DNA from 2 places in the Rugamonas sp. FW305-51 genome. Region 1 is predicted to be linked to the other one. Evidence: predicted binding sites of a transcription regulator. Region 1 holds the regulator's gene; the other holds the start of a gene.

The links. The regulator sigma-54, encoded in region 1, starts transcription at its own class of promoters, with help from an activator protein. The targets are predictions, from matches to a motif close to TGGCANGNAANCTGCTTT.
Region 2: AC3WOS_RS20040 (CmpA/NrtA family ABC transporter substrate-binding protein) is a predicted target of sigma-54. The motif match lies at 2,326-2,343, and genes of this name have one in related genera.

The regions. Positions count from the first base shown of each region.
Region 1 covers NZ_JBYSZG010000041.1:21,947-25,373, reverse strand. Annotated here, with positions in the region: gene lptB (LPS export ABC transporter ATP-binding protein) at 1-265, shown strand, start outside; gene AC3WOS_RS22465 (RNA polymerase factor sigma-54) at 283-1,758, shown strand; gene hpf (ribosome hibernation-promoting factor, HPF/YfiA family) at 1,833-2,189, shown strand; gene AC3WOS_RS22455 (threo-3-hydroxy-L-aspartate ammonia-lyase) at 2,305-3,291, opposite strand.
Region 2 covers NZ_JBYSZG010000032.1:57,915-61,341, reverse strand. Annotated here, with positions in the region: gene dnaJ (molecular chaperone DnaJ) at 1-717, shown strand, start outside; gene can (carbonate dehydratase) at 827-1,501, shown strand; gene AC3WOS_RS20045 (ANTAR domain-containing response regulator) at 1,624-2,247, shown strand; gene AC3WOS_RS20040 (CmpA/NrtA family ABC transporter substrate-binding protein) at 2,513-3,427, shown strand, end outside.

The DNA.
Region 1 (3,427 bases):
CAATCCCCGCTTCGTGCTGCTCGACGAACCATTCGCCGGGGTCGACCCGATCGCCGTCATTGAGATCCAGCGCATCGTGCGCTTCCTCAAGGAACGCGGCATCGGCGTGCTGATCACCGATCACAATGTGCGCGAGACGCTGGGCATCTGCGACCGCGCGTATATCATCAACCAGGGCACGGTATTGGCGTCAGGCCGGCCAGACGACATCATCGCCAACGAATCGGTGCGTCGCGTGTATCTGGGTGAACACTTCCGTATGTAAGGTATGTAAGTAAAGCCATGAAACAGTCATTGCAACTGCGCACTTCGCAGCACCTCGCGCTGACCCCGCAACTGCAGCAATCGATACGCCTGCTGCAGTTGTCCACGCTGGAGTTGCACCAGGAATTGGAACAGCTGCTGACCGACAATCCGCTGCTGGAGCGGCTCGACGATCCGCTCGACCATTCCGTGCGGCTGCTGGCCGACGGCGCCATCAGCCAGCAAAGCGCGCCGGCCGAGGCGCCGCCCGAAGGCCCGCCCGGCCAGCAGCAGGATGCGCCCGCGCCGGCCGAGGCCGAGCCGTTCGAGGGCGCCGACGGCGACGCCGCGCCCGAGGGCGACATGGACTGGAGCGACGCCGGGCGCAGCAAGACGCCCGACGACGAGGACTCCCGGCCCCAGCTCGAAGCAAACCACTGCACCCTGCGCGAACACCTGATGGAGCAGATGCGGGTGACGGTGCTGGAAATGCGCGACCGGGCGCTGGTGGAAATCATCATCGACGCGCTCGACGAAAACGGCTACCTGGAAGAACCGCTGGAAGAAATCCTGGCCCGCCTGCCGGCAGAACTGGACATCGAGCCCGAGGAGCTGCAGACGGCCTTGTCGTTATTGCAAAGTTTCGACCCCGTGGGCGTGGGCGCCCGCAACGCCTCCGAGTGCCTGGCGCTGCAGATCAAGCGCATGCCGCACGTGCCGCTGGTGACGCGCCGCATGGCGCTGGCCATCGTGGAACAGCACCTGGCCTGGTTCGCCCAGCGCGACTTCAACAAGCTCAAGAAGGCCATGCAGTGCGACGACGAGGACTTGCGCGAAGCGCAGGCCGTGATCCGCCAGTGCAATCCGCACCCGGGCGCCGCGTTTGCCTCGGACGTGTCGGACTACGTGGTGCCGGACGTGATCGTCAAGAAGGCCCGCAACGGCTGGCAGGTCACCTTGAACAACGACGTCATGCCGCGCCTGCGGGTCAACGCCATGTACGCCAACCTGCTCAAGCAGGGCAAGGGCGAGGGCGCCATGGGGGCCCAGCTGCAGGAAGCGAAATGGCTGATCAAGAACATGCGCCAGCGCTTCGACACCATCCTGCGCGTGGCGCAAGCCATAGTGGAACGGCAAAAGAATTTTTTCTCGCACGGCGCCGTTGCCATGAGGCCCCTTGTGTTGCGTGAAATTGCTGATACACTGGGACTACACGAGAGTACTATTTCTCGGGTAACAACTCAGAAGTATATGCTGACCCCGCATGGCATGTTTGAGTTGAAATATTTCTTTGGCAGCCATGTCGCCACCGAAGCGGGGGGAGAAGCATCATCGACGGCGATACGTGCACTGATCGTGCAATTGACAGGAGCAGAAGACCCTAAAAATCCTTTATCCGACAGTAAGATTGCGGACATGCTGGGAGAACAAGGCATGGTGATTGCGCGACGAACTGTTGCCAAATATCGCGAAGCATTAAAGATCCCGCCAGTCAGTCTCCGCAAGTCTTTGTAGTTATCTGGTTCCTGCGCGCCCGGCCTGAAAGGGCAGCGCACTGACCGTAAGCGACATCATCTTTAGGAGTGTGTATGAATCTCACCATCAGTGGACATCATCTCGAAGTGACCCCAGCCATTCGCGAATATGTGCAGAACAAGCTGGAGCGCATCAAACGCCACTTCGATCAAGTGATTGATATTGCTGTCATCCTGACCGTAGATAACCTCACCGAGAAAGAGAAGCGCCAGAAGGCAGAGATCAATTTGCGCATGTCCGGCAAGACCGTGTATGTGGAGAGCCTGTCGCAAGACCTGTACGCCGCCATCGACACCCTGATCGACAAGCTTGATCGTCAGGTCATGAAATACAAATCCAAAGTTCAGGAACACGGCCACGATGCGATCAAGCATCTGCCGGACACCTTCGAACCCGCCGCCACCGCATAAGACGGTCCCGGCTTGAGAAAACAAAGGGCGCATCTGGCGCCCTTTTTTGCGGCCCTACGTCGCGTACTTTTCGTCTAAACCGTATAAATGGTATAAACCGTATGCGTGCTGGGGGTCAGTTCTGCGGCGCGCTGCGCGCCATGCACTCGGCGAACAGCGCCATATCGATATTGCCACCGCTGACGATCACGCCCACTTTTTTGCCGCGGATATCGACCACCCCGTTCATGGCCGCAGCGGCGGCCAGCGCACCGGCGCCTTCCACCACCATCTTCATGCGCTCGGCGAAGAAACGGATCTGGCTGCGCAGCTGGTCGTCGTTGACGGTGACGATGTCGCGCACGTGGGTCTGCAGGATGGGCAGCACCAGCTTGCCGATGTGCTGGGTCTGGGCGCCGTCGGCGATGGTGTCGGGCACCTCGATGTGGACGATCTGGCCGCTGCGCAGCGAACGCTGGGCGTCGTTGCCCGCCTCCGGCTCGACGCCGATCACGGCGCAGCGCGGCGACAGCGTGGCCGCCGCCAGCGCGCTGCCCGACAGCAGGCCGCCGCCGCCCGTGCTCACGAACAGGTAATCGAGTTCGCCCACGCTGTCGAACAGTTCCTTGGCGGCCGTGCCCTGGCCGGCGATCACGTGCGCGTGGTCGTAGGCGGGGATCACGGCCAGGCCGCGTTCCTGGCCCAGGCGGGCGGCGATCACTTCGCGGTCTTCCGTCTTGCGGTCGTACAGGATGATCTCGGCGCCGTATTCGCGGGTGGCGGCCAGCTTCATGGCCGGCGCGTCGGTTGGCATGACGATGGTGACCGGCACCCCCAGCATGCGTGCGGCCAGGGCCATGCCCTGGGCGTGGTTGCCCGATGAGAAGGCGACCACGCCGCGGCGCCGCTGCTCCTCGTCCAGGCAGCTGATGGCGTTGTAGGCGCCGCGGAACTTGAAGGCGCCCACGCGCTGGAAATTCTCGCACTTGAAGTACAGCTGCGCGCCGCTGCGTTCGTCGGCCTGGCGCGAAGTCAGCACCGGGGTAGGGTGCGCCACGCCGGCCAGCCGTTGCGCGGCCGCCGCGATGTCGGCGTACTGCACGGCGAGGGTCGATTGTGTCATGGGGGAGTCCTTTCGGTGGGTATCGAGGCAAGCGGGCAGTGTGCCAGCATTCGGCGCCACTGTCCAAACGCCTGCTTGAAACCATACATGCACATAATATATAATTTGGTATAATGTTTGCCATGACGGATAGCGG
Region 2 (3,427 bases), on a different contig from region 1:
ACGACCATCCGCGTGCCGTCCTGGGACAAGTGCGACACCTGCCACGGTTCCGGCGCCAAGCCCGGCACGTCGCCCACGACGTGCTCGACCTGCGGCGGCCACGGCCAGGTGCGCATGCAGCAAGGTTTCTTCAGCATCCAGCAGACCTGCCCCAAGTGCCACGGCACGGGCAAGATCATCACCGACCCTTGCGCGCCTTGCGGCGGCGCGGGCCGCATCAAGCGCAACAAGACGCTGGAAGTGAAGATTCCGGTCGGCATCGACAACGGCATGCGCATCCGCTCGTCCGGCAACGGCGAACCGGGCACCAATGGCGGCCCGTCGGGCGACCTGTACGTGGAAATCCACATCAAGCCGCACGCCGTGTTCCAGCGCGAAGGCGACGACCTGCATTGCGAAATGCCGATTTCGTTCGCCAAGGCGGCCCTGGGCGGCGACATCGAAGTGCCTACCCTGTCGGGCAAGGTATCGTTCACGATTCCTGAAGGCACCCAGTCGGGCAAGACCTTCCGCCTGAAAGGCAAGGGCATCAAGGGCGTGCGTTCCGGCTATGCGGGCGACCTGTTCTGCCACGTGGCCGTGGAAACCCCGGTCAAGCTGACGGAGAAGCAAAAGGACATGCTGCGCGACTTCGAAAAGCTCACCACCGAGGGCGGCGCCAAGCACAGCCCCCAGAGCAAGACGTGGAAAGACAAGGTCAAAGACTTCTTTGAGTGATTTCAGGTAGAATTCGCCCCACCCATCCAGGACGCTTCGGCGTCCGCTGACAGACCGCCGCCATGCCCTTCGGGGCAGACCGGCGGTTTTATTATGTTGAGAGGACGAAATGAGCGAGCAAGTGATCGGTAATTCCCCCCTGCAAGACCTGCTGCGTAACAACCGCCAGTGGGCCGAATCGGAGGTCAACCGCGATCCCGAGTTTTTCAAGCGTCTGGCCCAGCAGGCTTCGCCCGAATATCTGTGGATCGGTTGTTCCGACAGCCGGGTGCCGGCGAACGAGCTGCTGGGCCTGGCGCCGGGCGACGTGTTCGTGCACCGTAACATCGCCAACGTGGTGGTACACTCGGACTTGAACTGTCTGTCCGTGCTGCAGTTCGCCATCGACGTGCTCAAGGTCAAGCATGTGATCATCGTGGGCCATTACGGCTGCAAGGGCGTGCACGCGGCCATGACGGGCACCCGTGTGGGCCTGGCCGACAACTGGCTGCGCCACGTGCAGGATGTGCACCAGAAGCATGAACGCTACCTGGGTGACGTGCTCCCCAGCACTGCCCGCTCCGAGCGCCTGTGCGAGCTGAACGTGGTGGAGCAGGTGGTCAACGTGTGCCAGACCACCATCGTGCAGGACGCGTGGGACCGGGGGCAGGAACTGACCGTGCACGGCTGGGTCTACGGCCTCAAGGATGGCTTGTTGAACGACCTGGAAATGACGGTCAGCGCCGGCCACGACCTGGCGCCGCGCCTGGCCGCCCGCCTGCAGAAGTACGACGAGCAGGGCTGACGCCGCCGCCGGGGCAGCGCGCCCCGGCCATTTGACGTGCGTGGTGCAGTTCTTGCTTATGCTATTGTCATGAAGCTTAACATTTGCACGCCATGAATCCCCGGCTGCCACCAGAACCAGCCATGCGCAACCTCCGTATCGTTATCGTCAACACCGTCATCACGGCCGCCAACGCGGGCGACGTGGCCCAGCGCGCCCAGGCGGCGCGTTCCCAGGCCCTGCGCGAGGGCTTGCAGGAAGCGGGCTACGACATCGTCGCCTCGCTGCCGGCCGATATGTATCTGCCCGACCAGATTGCCCAGCTGCAGCCGGACATGATCATCATCGACGCCGAATCCGACGCCCGCGACGTGCTCGAACACATCGTCGTGGCCACCCGCGACGAGCGCCGCCCCATCGTCCTGTTTACGGAAAGCGAGGACGAACAGTCCATGGAACAGGCCATGCGGGCCGGAGTGAGCGCTTACATCGTCGCCGGTCTCAAGGCCGACCGCATCAAGCCCGTGCTCAACGTGGCGCTGGCGCGCTTCAAGCAGGAGCAGAAGCTGCTGACGGAACTGTCCGACACCAAGCACAAGCTGGCCGAGCGCAAGGTGATCGAGCGGGCCAAGGGCTTGCTCATGGCCCGCCACCGGCTGACGGAAGACCAGGCTTACCAGAAGCTGCGCAACATGGCCATGAACAAGAACCTCAAACTGGCCGAAATCGCCCAGCGCATCCTCGACGTCGAGGACTTGCTGGGCTAAGCGACGTCCAAAATGGTGCGCAGCACGAAAACAGTGCGTTTTTCCCGGTCGCCGGGCGGCCAATTCCCCTCAAATGCATGGCATGGTCCTTGCACTCCCATAACGTAGCGAGTCTGGCCAATGGCGGCCGGGCAGCACGAGACAAGGGCGTCTCTTCCGCATGATGGCTGTCATGCCGGAGGACGCCTTTTATTTTTTGCCGACGGAGAGACTTTGCGATGACACGCACCCAGCAGACTACCGGAAAGATCAGCGGAGCGCGGCCATGAGCAGCATGCTGAAACCGGAAAAACAGACCGTCAGGATAGGCTTCAATCCCCTGACCGACTGCGCCACGGTCGTCATGGCATCCGTGCTGGGCATGGATGAAAAATACGGCATCAAGATCGTGCTGCGCAAGGAAGCGTCGTGGGCCGGCGTGCGCGACAAGCTCGTCAGCGGCGAGCTCGATGCGGCCCACCTGCTGTACGGCATGGTCTACGGCGCCCAGCTGGGCGTGGGCTGGCAGCAGAAGGACATGGCCATCCTGATGAATTTGAACCGCAACGGCCAGGCCATCACCTTGTCGCGCCGGCTGGCCGAGCAGGGCGCCGTGGACGGCCCCTCGCTGGCGGCCCTGATGCGCGGCGCGCCCCGTACTTACACCTTCGCCCAGACTTTCCCCACCGGCAACCATGCCATGTGGCTTTACTACTGGCTGGCCGCGCACGGCGTGGACCCGATCCGCGACGCGCGCGTGATCACGGTGCCGCCCACCCAGATGGTGGCCAACCTGAGTGCCGGCCACATGGACGGCTTTTGCGCCGGCGAGCCGTGGGGCCACCGGGCCGTGGCCGACGGCGTGGGCATCACGGCCGCCACCAGCCAGCAGATCTGGCCCGACCACCCGGAAAAGGTGCTGGCCGCCACAGGCGCCTTCGTCAAGCACCATCCCAATACCTGCCGCGCCCTGGTGGCGGCCGTGCTGGACGCGGGCAAGTGGATAGAGGCGGCGCCGGCCAACAAGCTGGCCGCGCTGGAAATTTTGGCCGGCCACAGCTACGTCAACACCAGCCGCGACGTGATCGCGCCGCGCGCCCTGGGCCATTATGAGAACGGCCTGGGCGAGAGCTGGCAGGACCCGTATTGCCTGCAGTTTTACGCGGGCGGCGCGGCCAACTTCCCCTATCTGTCGGACGGC